4 regions of the Lactiplantibacillus paraplantarum genome follow, and region 4 is predicted to be linked to each of the others. Evidence: predicted binding sites of a transcription regulator. Region 4 holds the regulator's gene; each other region holds the start of a gene.
What was found. Region 4 encodes NrdR, which represses ribonucleotide reductase genes. Its sites were predicted from a motif close to ACACNATATATNGTGT; they were not measured.
Positions count from the first base shown of each region.

Region 1 (4,439 bases), 1.3 Mb from region 4:
TGATACCAGTCCTATCTTTCATAAATATCAATTCGTTCAGCAAACTGAACAAGATTCATCTCGATAATAGTCATCAGATGAGTGGTTGAGTTAAATTAATTTTCCCGCACAATGATCTAATTCATGTTGAATGATTTGAGCCGTAAAGTCATTGAATCGTTGCTGCTGGGGTTTGAAATGCTGATCCTTGTACTTTACCGTTATTTGATGATACCGACTAGTTGGGCGTTCACCTGGTAAGGATAGACAACCTTCTTTAGTGTCATAGGCACCATGTTGATCAATAATTTTCGGATTGATCATCGCAATGGCAAAGGGTCCCAATTGGACAACAATAATTTGTTTGTTAACGCCAATCATGTTAGCGGCCATTCCAACACAATTATCGGTGTGAGCGGCAAGGGTATCAAGTAAATCAGTTACGACTTGAGCATCTGCTGGCGTCGCTAAGTCGGCGGGGATACTCAAGGCGGCAGGGTCATGCACAATAGGTCGAATCATTTAATATTCCTCCATTATAGTTATAGGTGGTGTGCTAGTTTGTCATGGTTCGTATTAACTAGTACACCACCTTAGGCTAGTATTCTATTAATTTAATTATAGGGAGCGTTATCCATAGAAGCAAGCTGTTTGCTGGACCGTTAGTGATAAAAAGAGTTGGGAACGAAACTAATTACGCTCAGTTTATTGAGAAAACGTTTCTCAATAAACTGAGCGTAATTTTTCTATCAATATTGTCGAGACGTGCGCCAAATGATGGCTTGCTTCGCTTAAGCCAAATCCGGCAATTATTTCAAATCCAGGAATAATCGGCGAATTTATGTTAATGCTCGCAAACAAATCACCTTTGTCTCGCTCGCTTTCCCACTAATAGGATAATTTAAATGTTGGTGTTAAGGTCCCCGATTTTAATGCTTCATTAGTTGTTGTGGGGATGGTACTGTGATTGGGCTGCCAGTTAGGGTCCTTGATTAGTGTGATGCTGGTTCCTTGATAGTCCAGGGTCAAACTATTAGCGTTGTTCAGGGTCAACTTAACAACATCGTGATCAATTGTAAATGTTGCTTTAGTATCATTTAAGGCCAGATTTGCATGGCGATGAATCGATGCGGAGCCCTTTTGAAACCAAGCAATTTGATGATTAGCATTCAAATATAAACTTGTTGCTGGATTAGTGCTGACCCAGCGGCCTAAAAAATCGTGGGTCGTTACTGATCGGACAGCACTAATTTTGGACGGCGTTGGTTGAACTGTTGTTGATGATGTATCACTGGTTGTAGAATGGCAACCAGCTAGCAGCCCGACCAGCAACAGTCCTCCAATCATTCCCCGTATTTTTTGCATAATTATTCTCTCCTCCGATGCCCACATCCCTCAATGAGGACTTAATATTATTATAGCGAATACGTTGGAGGAGTTAAACTAAATAGTCATAAGTTAATTAGTCTGCAACAATTTGGTTGTGTTCAGCTTAATTTTTAACGAATTAAAATACGGTTTGAGCGCGATGAAAAACTGTGAAAGCAAGGTATGTCAATGTTAATCAGGTAGTTAATGAGATTGATTAAATATTCTTATTTTACTAATATAATGATATAAAAAATAATTTAAAAATATTCGCATGGCGTTCTAAACGGATGATCAAAGCGATTTGGTGTACACAACTGAACATGTCAGTTAAATTAGACCATGGGCAACTTGAGAAAAATGAGCTACTATATATAGTATTGATTCAAACAGAACGTACTATCAATTGTATTCGATCAATGACTTTGAAAAGTGGGGAATTAAAATGCTGACAACGACAACTAACGATATATTAGACCAATTACGGTCACTGACTGTTACCAAGCGGGGTGGCGCTCAAACAAAGTTTCATCCGTATAAAATTGACTTTGTCTTACAACAGTTATTGGCAACTGAAGATGAAGTACGAGTTGTCAAGGAAGCGCTGGTTGCGCATTATCAACAGGCAACTGGTATTGATACGCGGGAATTGCGGACAACGTTGATGCAGATTTTGAATGCTCAGGGGCTAACGACAGCGGCTAAAGCTTATCAGGATTATTTTGATACTGAACAGCAACGTTTCGCAGCAGCAACGAATGTTCAAGGACGAATTAAAAAGTTATTTGAGCGCGATGCTAGCGTAGTGCATGAAAATGCAAATAAGGATAGTACCATTTTTAATACACAGCGGGACTTAGAGGCTGGGGCTGCCAGTCGGGCGATGGGGTTAAAGATGTTACCAGATGTCGTTGCTAAGGCGCACCTGCGTGGTGATATTCATTGGCACGACCTGGATTATTCGCCAGTAACTCCTGAGACCAACTGTTGTCTGATTGACTTTGACGGTATGTTCAAGAATGGTTATAAGATTGGCAATGCGGAAGTTGCTTCGCCACGGTCAATTCAAACAGCCACGGCACAAATGGCACAGATTATTGCCAATGTGGCTTCTTTACAGTATGGTGGCTGTTCTGCCAATCGGGTCGATCAATTACTAGCGCCTTACGCGGCAATCAATTATCAAAAACATATGGCTGATGCTGAAAAGTGGGTGGCAGCAGATCAACGCGAAGCTTACGCGCAGGCTAAAACCAAAAAAGATATTTATGATGCGATGCAAGCGTTAGAATATGAGATTAATACCTTGTATTCATCACAAGGCCAAACGCCTTTTACGACGGTCAACTTCGGTCTCGGGACTAGTTGGATTGAACGCGAAATTCAAAAGGCCATTCTCCAAATCCGAATCAAAGGGCTGGGTAAGGAGCATCGCACTGCTATTTTTCCTAAGTTGATTTTTACGATGAAGCGGGGCTTGAACTTGAGTCCTGATGATTCCAATTATGACATTAAGGAATTGGCAATTGAATGTTCAACGAAGCGGATGTATCCCGATCTTTTGATGTATGACAAAATCAAGGAACTAACAGGGAGTTTTAAAACCCCAATGGGCTGTCGATCCTTCCTACAAGGGTGGCGTGACGAAGACGGGGTTGAAGTAAATTCTGGTCGCATGAACCTCGGTGTCGTGACGGTCAACTTACCGCGGATTGCGTTGGCGGCACATGGCGATCAACAACTATTTTGGGAAATCTTTGAAGAACGCATGACTACTTGCCATGAAGCGTTAGCTTACCGAATTGAACGAACCAAGGAAGCCAAGCCAGAAAATGCGCCATTGTTGTACATGTACGGTGCTTTTGGTAAACGACTACCGGCGGGGGGCAACGTGGATGAGCTCTTTAAAAATCAACGGGCGACCATTTCACTAGGGTATATAGGTATTTACGAAGTCTGTGCGACCTTTTTCGGCCCTGATTGGGAACAAGACGAGCACGCCTTGGCGTTTGCTGAGACTGTGGTGAAAGCTTTGCGTGACAAATGTGCGCAGTGGGCAGCTGAGAGTGGCTATCACTATAGCCTATATTCGACGCCAGCCGAATCATTGACTGACACGTTCTGTCGTGATGACATTGCTAAGTTTGGCCGGATTGCAGATATTACTGACAAGGAATACTACACGAATAGTTTTCATTACGATGTTCGTAAGCATCCGACACCATTTGATAAATTGACGCTTGAAGAACGGTTCCCTCAATATGCATCGGGTGGTTTTATTCATTATTGTGAATATCCTAACCTGACACAGAACCCGAAAGCTTTAGAGGCTGTCTGGGATTGGGCTTATGATCATGTCGGTTATTTAGGAACAAATACGTCGATTGACCAGTGCTTTAAGTGTGGTTTTAAGGGTGAGTTCAAAGCGACTGCTCGCGGTTTTGTCTGCCCTGAATGTGGCAATCATGACCCTAAATATTGTGATGTTGTTAAACGGACGTGTGGTTATTTAGGAAATCCACAACAGCGGCCAATGGTTCACGGCCGCCACGTGGAAATCGCGTCCCGTGCTAAAAATATGTCTCCGGAGATGATTAAGAATGCCGCGCGTTACGAAAGAACCAAACAATCCGATGCCCAAAGAATGGTTGGCAAAGGACTTAAGTGAACAATACGTTGCTGATTATAAGGCATTTAACTTTGTTGATGGTGAGGGGGTCCGGTGTAGCCTGTACTTAAGTGGCTGCCCGTTTCATTGTCCCGGTTGTTACAATGTGGCTGCTCAAAATTTTCATTATGGACAGCCTTATTCGCAAGAGCTAGAAGACCAGATTATTGCGGATCTCAGTCAGGAATATGTGCAAGGGTTAACGTTGCTCGGCGGTGAACCCTTTCTGAATACCCAGGTAGGAATTCGAATCTGCGAACGGGTGCGTGCAGAATTTGGTCACACGAAAGATATTTGGTCATGGTCAGGTTACACGTGGGATGAGCTGCAGCAAGATTCTGAAGATAAACTTAAAATGTTATCGTTAATTGATATTTTAGTGGACGGACGGTTTTTACAAGATAAGATGGATCTTTCCTTACAA
Region 1 covers NZ_CP032744.1:2,567,372-2,571,810, reverse strand. The annotation lists gene LP667_RS12685 (FAD:protein FMN transferase) at 1-1, opposite strand, end outside; gene LP667_RS12680 (peptide deformylase) at 91-501, opposite strand; gene LP667_RS12675 (hypothetical protein) at 868-1,344, opposite strand; gene nrdD (anaerobic ribonucleoside-triphosphate reductase) at 1,793-4,015, shown strand; gene nrdG (anaerobic ribonucleoside-triphosphate reductase activating protein) at 3,948-4,439, shown strand, end outside.
Region 1: the regulator NrdR is predicted to act here: its motif matches at 1,713-1,728, upstream of nrdD (anaerobic ribonucleoside-triphosphate reductase).

Region 2 (4,439 bases), 1.1 Mb from region 4:
AACCAATTCCGGTGTTACCAGCAGTTGGTTCGATAATCGTTGTTGTTGAATTGATTTGGCCTCGTTGCAGGCCGTCTTCAATCAGATAGGCCCCGAGTCGGTCTTTGATACTGCCACCGGGATTGAACATTTCGAGTTTGGCATAAATATGACTGTGATTTGGAACGTCGATGGGTAATGCCATCAAAGGTGTGTGACCGATAAGCTCTTGTACGTGCTGAATGAGCATATAAATTCCTCCAAATAGATGTGGTGGGGTGCCAAAAACGACAAAAAGGGCGCGAGAATTCGAATGAATTCCTCGCGCCCAGTACAATATCCAGCCATGCTGGACATTGATTTTAGGATGACACTCCTCAAAAAGTCAATGCTTAACAGGCCGAACATCGCAATAAGCGCGCGGTTCGACAACAACAGTTATTCAAAGCATTACTTGTTAATTGAGTCATGTCTGATCCTCCTCTGATTAATTGGCACTAACTATACAAGATATCTTTGCGGTCGTCAAGCAGTGAGTAACTAATTTTGGCGTGACGTGTTACTTGGAATTTACTAAGACTATTATGAGACGAGCATTAGCATTGATTTTTGAGTGTTATCAAAATAATTATTTTAGCGGTGGTGGCGAATCAGCCGATCAAAATTCGCTGCGGTTGGTTTTTGAACCAGTCAGAATTAAGCCTGTTTCGAGAGTTGAGGCCGATTAACATAGTGGACTAGCATCGGCGAATTAATGTCTGCTAAAAATTTAAAACAGCACCACCCTAGTTAACTAAATTAGGGTGGTGCTGTTTAACATTATAATTAAAATGATATTACTTATTCCATAAGTATTTAGCATCAAAATCATTATCGAATGATGATAAGATCTTAGGACCGTCATCGGTAACGACAAGGGTGTGTTCGTACTGACAGCTGAGGCTGCCGTCTAAAGTGCGAACTGTCCAACCGTCATCGGCAGTTTCGCCAGAACGCCAGTCGCCAATGTTGACCATTGGTTCAATAGTAATGGTCATACCAGCCTTCAAACGGGTGCCGTGTCCGGCTTCACCATAATGTGGAACGTCGGGCTTTTCGTGCATCGTTGGTCCAATACCATGACCGATGTATTCGCGAACGACGCCGTAACCCATTTCGTTTTCAGCATAATTCTGAATGGCCCAACCAATGTCACCAATACGGTTGCCAACTACAGCCTGGTCGATACCGAGGTATAGGGCTTTATGGGTCACTTCCATGAGCTTCTTAACTTCTGGCGCTAGTGTACCAGCGACAAAAGCGTGGCAAGAATCACTGAGGTAGCCGTGGTAATTAATGACTGTGTCGACTTTTAATAAGTCACCGTCTTTAACCAAGATATCCTTACTAGGACAACCGTGGCAAATCATATCATTGACACTGACACAAGTTGAGTACTTGTAACCTTCAAAGTTAAGTTCGCCAGGGGTGGCATCGTGCGCGATGATGTATTCGTAAGCGAAGTGATCAACATCCCAAGTCGTAATTCCCGGCTTGATGTAATCTTCAAGGGCATGGAACAAGCCAACCATAATATCACCGGCAGCTTGCATCCCCTTGATTTCGCGATCTGATTTAAGCGTAATCATGAGGTTCCTCCAAAAAATTAATTATATTGTGAAGCTAAAGGATTGTTCTTCTCCAGTATACTGCAAGCATTGTGCTGCGACAAAACGCATTGTTTGCATTTGATATTGGCAGCGCTGTCAGCCAACCGAGATCAAAAAAATATAAAAAAATTGGTACGTCAAAAATGCCAAATTGGCGGGGCATAGTTGGATTGGTTGCGGACAACTTAATATAAAATTGGAATTTTACCCTTTTCATCGGCCAAGATAATGATACAATATATTGTGTTGTTTCGAACGGAAACACTACATGTAGTAGTGCGACGTGACTGGTTGGCCAACTAGACACCTACAACCGCATTTGAAAACGGAAAGAGGAGCATGATTTTGAGTAATTATTTTAAATTCTTATCACACCAACTGAAGGGTTGGCCACAACAAAACTACTATTTATTCTATTTTAGCTTAGGATGTCAAGTAATGACGTTAGTGAGCGCCCCAATCACAGCATTGTCTATTTTAACATTTATTGGAACGACATTGGGTGTTCTTTGTGTGTTAGCCATTAATGCAGCTAAGTCAGTTAATGGGTTATTAGGGGTCATCTCCGCGGCTTGTTTCATTGTAGTTGGTTTTTCAGCTAAGAACTATTTAAGTATCGGAGAACAATTGGCTTACGTTGTGACGCTAGATATTCCGGTGCTACTAAGTGCTAATTGGAACGTCAACATGGTTTCGAAAATTCGGAAATTTACGGGTAAGACATGGGTGATTGCAATTGTTGCAACCCTAGTTGTCTATGCGATTTCGGGCTATCTCATTGGTGCCTTGACCGATGATCCGCGGCCATGGATTGATGCGATTAGTTTTGCGATTTGCTTAACGGCCGGGGTGATTTGCTTCCTTCGGTATAACAACCAATATTTCTGGTGGATTGCCTCTGGTTTGGCACAGATGGTGCTCTGGTTCATCTCGTTCCGTCAAGGTTCCGCGACATTGGCGATGTTCATTAACAGTTCCGTTTATTTGATGAATGATGTTCTGGCCTTTACCGTCTCACCTTGGTATAACAAGCATGAACGTGCTCGGTTGATGGCTGAAGAACAAGCGGCAAGTGATGCTGCCAGTGCGGATGCTAGTGATAATCAGGCATTTGGGTTAAATCATTAAGGGTCAACTGATAAATCTACTGATGTTAATAGCGTTAATATTCTAATAAGACGAGTACTATAATTCTTTTGAATTAGGGTACTCGTCTTTATTTGAATAATCGAATTTACAGAAATTATCAAAATATGCTTTTGTGTTGACATTATTTTTAACAATGTTAAAATTTAATAAATAATATTCAATGAAAGAGGGACGTTATGGACTGGTTTATGAATTTAGAACAAGAAGATCAGGAATTTGTTAAACAACTGGTAATTGCCTCAGGCTCTCTGAAACAACTCGCTAAGATTTATCAAGTAAGTTATCCAACTGTGCGCATGAGGCTAAACACGATTATTCAAAAAATTAATTTTATTGAGGATAATGGTGCCAATACTTTTGAAATGAAGGTTATGAAATTAGTAATCGATGAAAAACTATCGTTAGAGGTAGCAAAGCAGATTATTACTGACTTTAGGGAGGAACAACATGAGTGATTTTAAAGGAATTTTACTTGGTATGTTGGTCGTTGCAGTACTCTATGTGTTAGATCGCTACTTACCAAGGTGGTTTGGCGCTATTCCGGGAGTAGGCTTTTTAGGCTTTATTATTTACATTGTTTTTGCAAAAGAGGTTTCTTTATTATCAATAGTAACCGTTTTGTTAGTTGGTGAAGCAATTCTGAATGGTATCTGGATAGATGCACTTGCGAACCGAAAGAAAAAAATAAAAAAAGAAGTAGCAACAATGAAAGCAAAAGATTTATTGCGAAAATAGGGATATTGATAAAATTAATATGTATAGAACCAATAATTTTAAAATTGTGAAAAAAAGACCTGTCAGCAAATTCAAATCAAAGTTTGTTGACGGGCCTATCTTTTGTATTAGAAGAAATAATCATTTGAGTGCGTACTAACTATTTTAATTTTACGGGTCTACAGGGCAAATCTATTGCTCCAAAGTTAGCTAGAATGCTTGTGGAATCGAATCTTAAAAATGACTGTCGAAATCAGCGTTAAGATCCATGCACAGATGGATAAGATAATAGAATCATGTGTAAGTGCAGACATTTGATAATTTAGCAATACTGTATTAGTGCCTCGTTTAGCGAACACTAATGGGTTGCCAATAGCATTTGTTTTTAGATGTGTCGTTGTTATACCGTTCAGTTTTACTTGGCTATGTTGATAGGTCACTATGGGTAAATAAACAGATTTATTATTGTGTGAATGCCAGGTTAATTTAAGAGTACCGTTATTGATCACTTGCTTATTAAATTGCTTTTTGTTAATAATATTTTTCTCAACTAAACTATAAGGATGCATTTTCAAATAATGTTGAGCATCAATCCTTGTATAAGTTGGTAAATAATCTGGGGTTGATTTCTCAACAGTTTTTACTCCATCACTGAGATTATTAGACCTAAATGCGCGACGAACCTTATCTGCACTGATTTTTTTTTGATTAGTGATTGCGTTAGTTGCACTAATTGGCTGGTCAGAATGCCAGATAGATGCCAAATCTGATACGTTGACGTAAGCATTGAAAGTGGTGAAACAAATCCCCAATATTAGACTTCCTCGAATGCCAGAAATAAAACTGTTGTGCTTATTTAACAGTTCGGTGCAACTGATACTTAATGCAACTAATAAGAATATTGCAGCAACACCTCTCATACGAGAAGGAAATTGTAATAATGTTGTT
Region 2 covers NZ_CP032744.1:227,035-231,473, forward strand. The annotation lists gene LP667_RS01030 (PLP-dependent cysteine synthase family protein) at 1-229, opposite strand, end outside; gene map (type I methionyl aminopeptidase) at 816-1,607, opposite strand; gene pnuC (nicotinamide riboside transporter PnuC) at 1,968-2,756, shown strand; gene LP667_RS01050 (DUF2089 family protein) at 2,954-3,232, shown strand; gene LP667_RS01055 (hypothetical protein) at 3,225-3,512, shown strand; gene LP667_RS01060 (hypothetical protein) at 3,698-4,439, opposite strand, start outside.
Region 2: the regulator NrdR is predicted to act here: its motif matches at 1,860-1,875, upstream of pnuC (nicotinamide riboside transporter PnuC).

Region 3 (4,439 bases), 480 kb from region 4:
CCCTTTATCACCGAGAATCATTGACTTGCGTCGCTGCTCTCACCATCTTTATTGAACTAATTTGCAGTACTTAGCCTTCATTTACACCTCCATCTTGAAGCAACCCCTCCTTTAATACTCATTAATTATGCAAAAAGCGGGCTCACACAACTGTGAGTCCGCTTAGTCTATTCTAATTAACCTTGTTTTTCGATCTTCGTTTTGCCGTGCATGTAAGGAACTAACACATCAGGAATCGTGACCGTTCCATCTTCATTTTGATAGTTTTCCAAAATTGCAGCAACGGTCCGACCAACGGCTAAGCCACTCCCGTTCAACGTATGCACGAATTGTAACTTGCCATCGTCATCCCGATACTGAATGTGTGCACGCCGGGCTTGGAAATCAGTACAGTTTGAACAACTTGAGATTTCACGGTATTTATCCTGTTCAGGGAACCAAACTTCCAAATCGTGGGTCATTGCGGCCGTAAAACTCATGTCACCAGTCGTCAACGTAATCACGTGATAAGGTAACCCAAGCTTCTTCAACAATGATTCCGCATTGTTCGTTAGCTTCTCCAATTCATCCCATGAATCCTCTGGTTTAGTGAACTTAACCATTTCAACCTTATTGAATTGGTGTAAACGAATTAAGCCTTTAGTATCACGGCCAGCACTTCCGGCCTCTTCACGGAAAGCTGGTGATAAAGCCGTAAAGTAAACTGGTAATTTTTCGGCTGGAATGATTTCATCACGATAATAGTTGACCAACGGTACTTCTGCCGTTGGGATCAACGTTAAATCTTGCGTTGTGATTCGGAACGCATCTTCCTTGAACTTTGGAAATTGGCCAGTACCGTACATGGATTCATCAGTAACCATGTAAGGCGGTAATACTTCCGTATACCCTTCAGCTTCATGTTGATCTAAGAAGAAATTGTAAACGGCCCGTTCCAGCTTGGCTCCATCGCCAACATAGTACAAGAAACGGCTACCTGAAACTTTTGCACCACGTTCAAAGTCCAAGATTCCTAAATCTTCACCGATATCCCAGTGCGCCTTAGGTGTAAAGTCAAAGTGCCGTGGCGTACCGATTCGGCGTAACTCAACGGCATCTTCCTCTTTTAAGCTTACTGGTACATCTGGATGTGGCATATTCGGCAAGTGTGCAGCCATATCCTGAACTTGGGCATCAATTGTCCGCCGTTGTTCATCTAAAGCCTTAACATCCGCACTAACCTTTTGCATCTCCGCAATTTCGGCACTGGCATCTTCCTTATTGCGCTTCTTTTGTGAAATTTCGCCTGAAACTTGGTTTCGAGTTGACTTTAATTGCTCACTCTTGGCGATCAATTCACGACGCTGTTCATCGGCAGCTAATAAATCATCGATGTCACTAGCAGCAACACCCCGATGACCAAGCTGTTCTTTTACAAAATCTGGATTCTGACGAATCATCTTAACATCTAACATAACGACGTCTCCTTTTCACTTTTAATCGTAAATAAAAACAGTCTCTCCTCCCAATTGGGACGAAGAGACTGCGATTCGCGGTACCACCCAAGTTCAGGATCATGATTAATCCCACCCTTAAACGGATAACGGCCGTGCCGTGCAGTATTGCCTGCCCACATTGTCGCGCCGGAGTTTCGACTACCGATTCACACCACCCACCGGTTCTCTGAACGTCTACTTAAAACGCGCCGTGTTTAATATTCACTGTCTACTATAGAACATTGATTCCAAAAAGGCAACTAGCCCAAACTAGCAACTTTTTCATCAATCAGCCGAATGACTTCTTTACGAGCATCCGCATCAGCCACAAAGTCAAGTTGATCACCATCGATCTGCATCTTCGGGCTGTGGTCATAATTAGCATACCAATTCGTGTAGCGTTCATTTAAAGTCTGATAATATTTATACAAATCTGGATCTTGATCGATTTGTTCGTAAGAACGGCCCCGCTTTTGGATTCGCTTAAGCATCGTATCAAAAGAAATATTAATATGAATCAATAAATCTGGACTCTTTTGGTGCGACGCTTCTGGTAATTCCTGCATCATGTTATCCAACAATGAATCATAAATGTCAACTTCGGTATTCGTTGCCCGACCCAGATCACCATTTAAATGGAACAATAGTGAGTCTTCAAAGATCGAACGATCCAAGACGTCCAAATCGTTAGCAAAAGCTGATTTAATACTATCCAACCGTTTATTCAAAAAATAGATTTGCAATAAGAACGCGTACTTCTTAGGGTCCTTATAAAATAACGGCAAAATGGGATTATCATCAACTGACTCGTAAAACGCTTTAGAGCCAAAATGGTTGGCCACTAACTGCGTCAAACTGGTCTTGCCGGCACCGATTGTTCCTGACATTACAAGCATGGGGCGTCTCTCCTTTTAATCACGTTAAAATTTTGATTATCTCTAAAAGCAACACTACATATTGTACGCACCCCCGTCTCAAAATGCAATATCTGGTGAGTCAATTCAGCAAAAAACTTCTAGGCTTATTCACACGGGAATAACATGGCCCAGTAACTAAACTCACTGATTACCACGTTTCAACCACCGTTTGTGACAGGCCAGCATGAACAAAAAAGCACGTTAGTTAGTTCCTAACGTACTTTCATGGTATTATGCTGATTTAGCTATCGCATTTTATTTTACTTAGCAGCTTTTTCTTTAGCCTGTAACAAACTAACGTATTGTTCTAGCGTTAAGTTGTGCTTGGTCATAAATTGGGCACTGGCCTTACCGACATAACGGAAATGCCAAGATTCATAATCGATCCCAGTCGACTGCTTACCATCCTTGGTAAAGCGCAATACAAAACCGTAGTCCGCTGCGTGATTGATCAACCATTGTTGCCCCTTATTCTTATCTGATGAAGATAGCAACTGATTGCCGTGCGTACTATACCAATGTGTATTCATGATATCGGCAGCTAAGCCCGTCTCATGCTCACTACCACTAGGAACGGCTACGTACTCTTTCGTCAGCTTCAAGGCTTCTTTAGCCGTCTTCCCTTGATTTTCATAAGTTTGAATCGATTGATTCCAAACTTCTTTTTGGTACGCCACGGACCGATAACCTGAGACCAAAGTTGCGGGATAACCAGCTTTCTTAGCACCTGCTAAGAAAGCTTCTAACGGTTTGACAATTGAACTACGAACTTCAATACCGTCAACACTTGACTTGCTAAACGTCATTTCAGAACGCTTATGCCACTTATTAACGACTACTAAGTCGCTATCCGTTGACTTAACGCCCTTCGGCAATGCCCTAATCAAGCGTTGCCGCTTAGTTTGCGTTTTGGTCGTCTTGGCACTAGTACTACTGGCGCTCTTAGCTGTCGTCTGATTAGTACCACAACCACTCAATACGCCTACCAATGACACTAACGCTAATCCTGTTACCAAATTTCTCTTTAACATCTCTCTCGCTGCCTTTCTCAATTCAGCTTAGCATAGTCATGCCGGACTAGCTCATTCTTAAAGTCATGTTTGCGAATTTTTAATGATTCCGCTATTTCTCCTTTATCAAATTACCATAAATATCGATGAATCGCATCCTAAATCTGGTGGCCAATTGAAATTTCAATAGCACTAGTCTCAAATATGACCTTAGATTTTAAGCACCTTTATAAAACGTCCCTCACAGTGATATGCGATCAGCGTCCCAGGTCGCTTAGACCATCTCAAAAGTTATCGTCAGTCAAGCTCAAATCACGAAAGATGCCATAAAAAAATGCGCTTGACCATTAAATAGGCCAACGCACTTTTGCATTCAATAAAGCTTAACTCAGTTCATTATTTTTTATGATGCTGCTTGCGGGTTAAATCAACCTTATTCAACGGAATCATCTTCGTGTGATAGCGAAGTTTGTAATAGACATACAAAATGATAAACAGTGGGATGCTCATATAGGTGACCCCAATGGCTTGCCAATCAAGGGTGGCAAACGAATGCAAGTCTTGACCGATAATAACCACTAAGCACAAGATAAAAGCAAACCACGGTCCAAAGGGGAACCACTTCGCATGGTACCGTAACTCACTCAGTTGGTGGCCCTGCTTGACAAAAGCCTTCCGGAAACGCAAATGTGAAACGGCAATGCCTAACCAAGCAATAAACCCAGTTAACCCACTAGCCGAAACAAGGAAGATATAGATTCGTGCACCGAACAAACTTGACAAGAACGTTAGCAAACCAATGACCGTCGTTCCCAGTAACGCCATTACGGGAATTCCTCGCCGATTGACTCGGCCAAACGTCTTGGGCGCATAGCCTTGTAATGACAATGAGTATAACATCCGTGTTGACGCGTACATCCCTGAATTAGCGGCCGAGAGCACTGATGTTAAGATAACCGCATTCATTACACTAGCCGCGGCCGCCAACCCAGCTCGTTTGAATACTAACGTAAACGGACTGATAGCAATATCACTGG
Region 3 covers NZ_CP032744.1:826,040-830,478, reverse strand. The annotation lists gene serS (serine--tRNA ligase) at 177-1,454, opposite strand; gene LP667_RS03950 (deoxynucleoside kinase) at 1,736-2,371, opposite strand; gene LP667_RS03945 (M15 family metallopeptidase) at 2,653-3,423, opposite strand; gene LP667_RS03940 (amino acid permease) at 3,799-4,439, opposite strand, start outside.
Region 3: the regulator NrdR is predicted to act here: its motif matches at 2,423-2,438, upstream of LP667_RS03950 (deoxynucleoside kinase).

Region 4 (4,439 bases):
TTTTGAAGCACCAAAAGAAGAAATTCCAGTTTTAGAAAAATTAGTGCCAAGCGTGATGGATTCTGCCGTACAGTTAGCCGTGCCGTTGAAGGTTGAGAGCCACTACGGTGATACTTGGTACGATACAAAATAGGGGGAACCACCATGCCTGAATTACCTGAAGTTGAAACTGTTCGTCGCGGTTTGAATCGCCTAGTTAAAGGGGCGACGATTGCTAACATTGATGTGTTTTGGCCAAAAATCATTAATAATGATGTCGACAGTTTCAAACAGCGTTTAGCCAACCAAACGATTCAAACTATTGATCGACGTGGTAAGTATTTATTGTTCCGTTTTAGCAATGGTCTGACGATGGTGTCGCATTTGCGGATGGAAGGCAAGTACAACGTTGTGCCACGTGGTGAAGATCAAGGTAAACATACGCACGTGGTCTTTCATCTGACCGATGATCGCGATTTACTATATAACGATACGCGTAAGTTCGGGCGAATGACGCTCGTGCCGACCGGTGAAGAAAACACGGTGGCGGGATTAAAGACAATTGGCCCGGAACCGGTTGCTGAGCAGTTAACGATGGCCTATATGACAGCTACTTTTGGTAAGTCGAAAAAGATGATCAAGCCATTATTATTGGATCAAAGTAAGCTTGCGGGCATCGGAAATATTTATGCGGATGAAACACTATGGATGAGCAAAATTCACCCAATGCGGCCCGCAAATTCGCTAACCGCCGATGAGATTGCAACGTTGCGCCAAAACATTATTGATGAAATGGCGATGGCAATCAAAGGCCATGGGACCACCGTTCATTCATTTTCAACGGCGTTTGGTGAAGCCGGTCAGTTCCAAAATCACTTACACGTCTATGGCCGTGAGGGTGAGCCTTGTGAGCGGTGTGGCACGATTATTGAGAAGATTAAAGTGGCTCAGCGGGGAACGCATTTTTGTCCGCTGGAACAGCAGTTATAGGTGGTCAGGATGACAAAATTGATTGGATTGACTGGTGGCATTGCGACTGGCAAGTCGACCGTTTCAAAATTATTAGCGGCCAAGTTGCCAATCGTTGATGCTGATAAAATCGCGTGGCAAGTTGAAGGGCCCGGCCAACCGACGACCCAAAAGATTGCGGCGTATTTTGGACAACAAGCAGTACTAGCAGACGGTCAGCTGAATCGACCATGGCTCGGGCAGTTGGTGTTCAATGATCCACAAGCTTTACAAGCGTTAACCGCAATAACACGGTTGCCGATTCAATACGCGATGTTCGAAGCAATCGTGGCAGCAAATCAGCACCAACCGGCCGCAATTATTTTGGATATTCCATTGTTGTTTGAAAGTGGCTGGCAGCACATTTGTGATCAGGTGCTGGTCGTAACAGCACCACCGACCGTGGTATTGCAGCGGTTAATGGCCCGTAACCACTTATCACAACAGGCGGCCCAAGCGCGAATTGACAGCCAGATGCCACTGGCACAGAAGGTCGCCCAAGCCGACGTGGTCATTGATAACGGGGCTAACATTGATAAAACTGAAGCTGCCGTGTTAAAATGGCTGAAAACTATTACTAATTAAATAAAAACTGATTATTAGTTGTTACAAGGGGTGAGAAGTCTATGCAATGTCCACATTGTCATCATAATGGCTCCCGCGTGGTTGACAGTCGACCAACTGATGATGGTCGCGTAATTCGACGACGGCGGGAATGCGAAAACTGCGGGTTCCGGTTCACAACATTTGAACGGGTCGAAGCCACGCCGTTATTAGTCATTAAGAAAAATGGTGCCCGCGAAGAATTCAATCGTGAAAAAGTCTTGCGCGGAATTATTCGCTCGGCCGAGAAACGGCCCGTTAGCATGGAAACCATGACTGGAGTCGTTGATGATGTTGAAAATAAGGTCCGGTCACTGGGTGAAAATGAAATTTCGAGCCAAGTTATCGGCGAGTACGTCATGGAGCAGCTGGCGGATATTGACGAAATTTCGTACATTCGTTTTGCTAGTGTCTATCGGCAATTCAAGGATATGCACGTCTTCTTGAATGAACTCCAAGATATGATGGAGCGTGATAAGGTCAAACTGGCAAAACCGTCAGCGAAGACGACCCACGCACCTAAACGAAAAAAAGATTAGTGAAAAAGAATGGTGAACAACATGCCAAATGATAAACCCTTAACGCCCAAGACTGGATTAGTGGTCCCGCAAGCACCAGCGCTCAGTGCGGCACAACAAGCTGTATTGGCGGAATTATACTTGCCGTTGATGGGACCGTTGGCATATAGCTTGTACGCGGCGTTACGCAGCTTGCAGAGTAGTGAGAATGAACTAAGTAATCGGCGCAGCCACGCGGAACTTCTCGGTATTTTAAATGTTGATTTGCCGGCGGTGTTAGCGGCTCGGCGCAAGCTAGAAGCAACTGGCTTGTTGCGCAGCTATTATCAGCAAGACGAATTGGGTGTTGTGTACATTTATCAGTTACAAGCACCATTACTGGCGTTGCAGTTTTTTGCGGATGATTTATTGAGCGTCCTATTGTTAGACACGGTTGGTGAATTACGCTATCAGCAACTTGCCAGTGACTTTTCAGCGCAGCCGATTGATTTGACGGCTGCTAAAGATGTGACGGCAAATATCTTAGATGTCTTTCATGTTGATAGTCAAAAAGTCACGACACCACCGCTTTCAGTGCAAAAAGTTCGTGCCCAACTGGCGGCTAATGAACCGGCCGAAGACCATTCGCCCGTGCTCAGTGACGATGACTTTGACTGGCAACTGTTAGGGCAAATCTTGAAGCAGAACTATGTTGATCTCAAACAGGTTGCGAGTTCACGGCAACTGATCATTACGGAAAGTCGGGTCTACGGCATCAGTGAGATTGAGATGGCCAAGTTAATCAGCGAAGTGGCTAGTTTGACAACGGGTCAGTTTGATGAAAATCAATTGAAACTATTAATTGCGCGGCGCTATGAACGGCCGGCAGTTCCGAGTCAACAAGTCGCAACGGAAGTATCGGTTGCAACCTCGGCCATTAAGGATACCAAGACTTCAGCGCAACTCTCAACGGCTGAGCAGCAACTCGTGACGTATGCCAAACAAGTGGCACCGTATGAGTTCTTGACAGCCTTGAAGCAAGAAAAGCATGGTTTTGTAACGAGTGGTGAGAATCGATTGGTCCATGATTTGATTGGTCGGGGCGTATTGCCTAATGCTGTCATCAACATGGTGATCTACTATTTGTTACAAAATCGGGAGTTAGCTGCCCTTAATCGTAATCTGCTAGAAACCGTTGCTAATGATTGGCAACAGCACGGCATTACGACGCCGGAAGCAGCTTTGATATACTTGAGGCAACGTAAACAGCCGAAATCAACACCGACACGGCGCAAGAACAATCGACCGACGCGTAAGGAGATTATGCCAAGGTGGGCCCAACAACAGCAACAGACTGAGCGTGGTAAGCAACCAGCTCAGACCGGCAAACAAATCACTGCTGCCCAACGCAAACAGCTTGCTGATCGACTAGCAAAGCTTGAGACAAATTCGGAAAAGGAGGACTAAAACATGGAGAATATCTCAGAAACACTCCGGACGTTAATGAATCGGAAAAACTTGAATCATCGGTATGAGGCGTTAATGACAGCTGTGTACCAAGATCCAGATGTTCGTCAGTTTTTAGCCGCTCATCAAAACGAATTATCTTCGGATGCGCTAGAACGTTCAGCGGCTAAATTATATGAATTTTGTGAAGAGAAACGTAAAATTGCGCGGCATGAACCGACACAAGCACCGGGGTATCAGCCTGCATTAGTGATGAGTAATCATTTGATTGACATTGCTTATCAGCCAACACCACAACTTCAAAAGCAACAAGCTGCTCATGAATTACAGCAACGAGTTCGCTCGATTAGTATGCCGAAAAACATTCAGACGGCAGACTTGAAGACGTACGATCAAGATGGTGACCGGGCGACAGCATTAATGGCAGCACTTGATTTTATTGATGCCTATACCCAAGCGCCCAAGCGTTTTCACCGGGGCTTATATCTCTACGGATCATTTGGTGTCGGTAAGACTTATTTACTTGGTGGGATGGCGAACGCGTTGGCTGCTAAGGGTTTCAATACGACCTTGATTCATTTTCCGAGTTTTGCGGTCGAGATGAAGCGCTCGATTAGCAATAATACGTCGGCAGATAAGGTCGATGCGATTAAACGGGCCCCAATTCTCATGATTGATGATATCGGGGCCGATTCCTCGTCGACCTGGATTCGTGACGATGTGCTCGGAGTTATTCTGGAGTATCGAATGCAAGAGGAATTGCCAACTTGTTTCTCGTCCAATTTTTCGATGCAAGAATTGCAAGATGGTTACTTAACACTCTCACAAAAGGGTGACGAAGAACCAGTCAAAGCGCAGCGAATCATGCAACGGGTACGTTACCTT
Region 4 covers NZ_CP032744.1:1,304,284-1,308,722, forward strand. The annotation lists gene polA (DNA polymerase I) at 1-133, shown strand, start outside; gene mutM (bifunctional DNA-formamidopyrimidine glycosylase/DNA-(apurinic or apyrimidinic site) lyase) at 145-969, shown strand; gene coaE (dephospho-CoA kinase) at 979-1,572, shown strand; gene nrdR (transcriptional regulator NrdR) at 1,614-2,129, shown strand; gene LP667_RS06250 (replication initiation and membrane attachment family protein) at 2,151-3,554, shown strand; gene dnaI (primosomal protein DnaI) at 3,558-4,439, shown strand, end outside.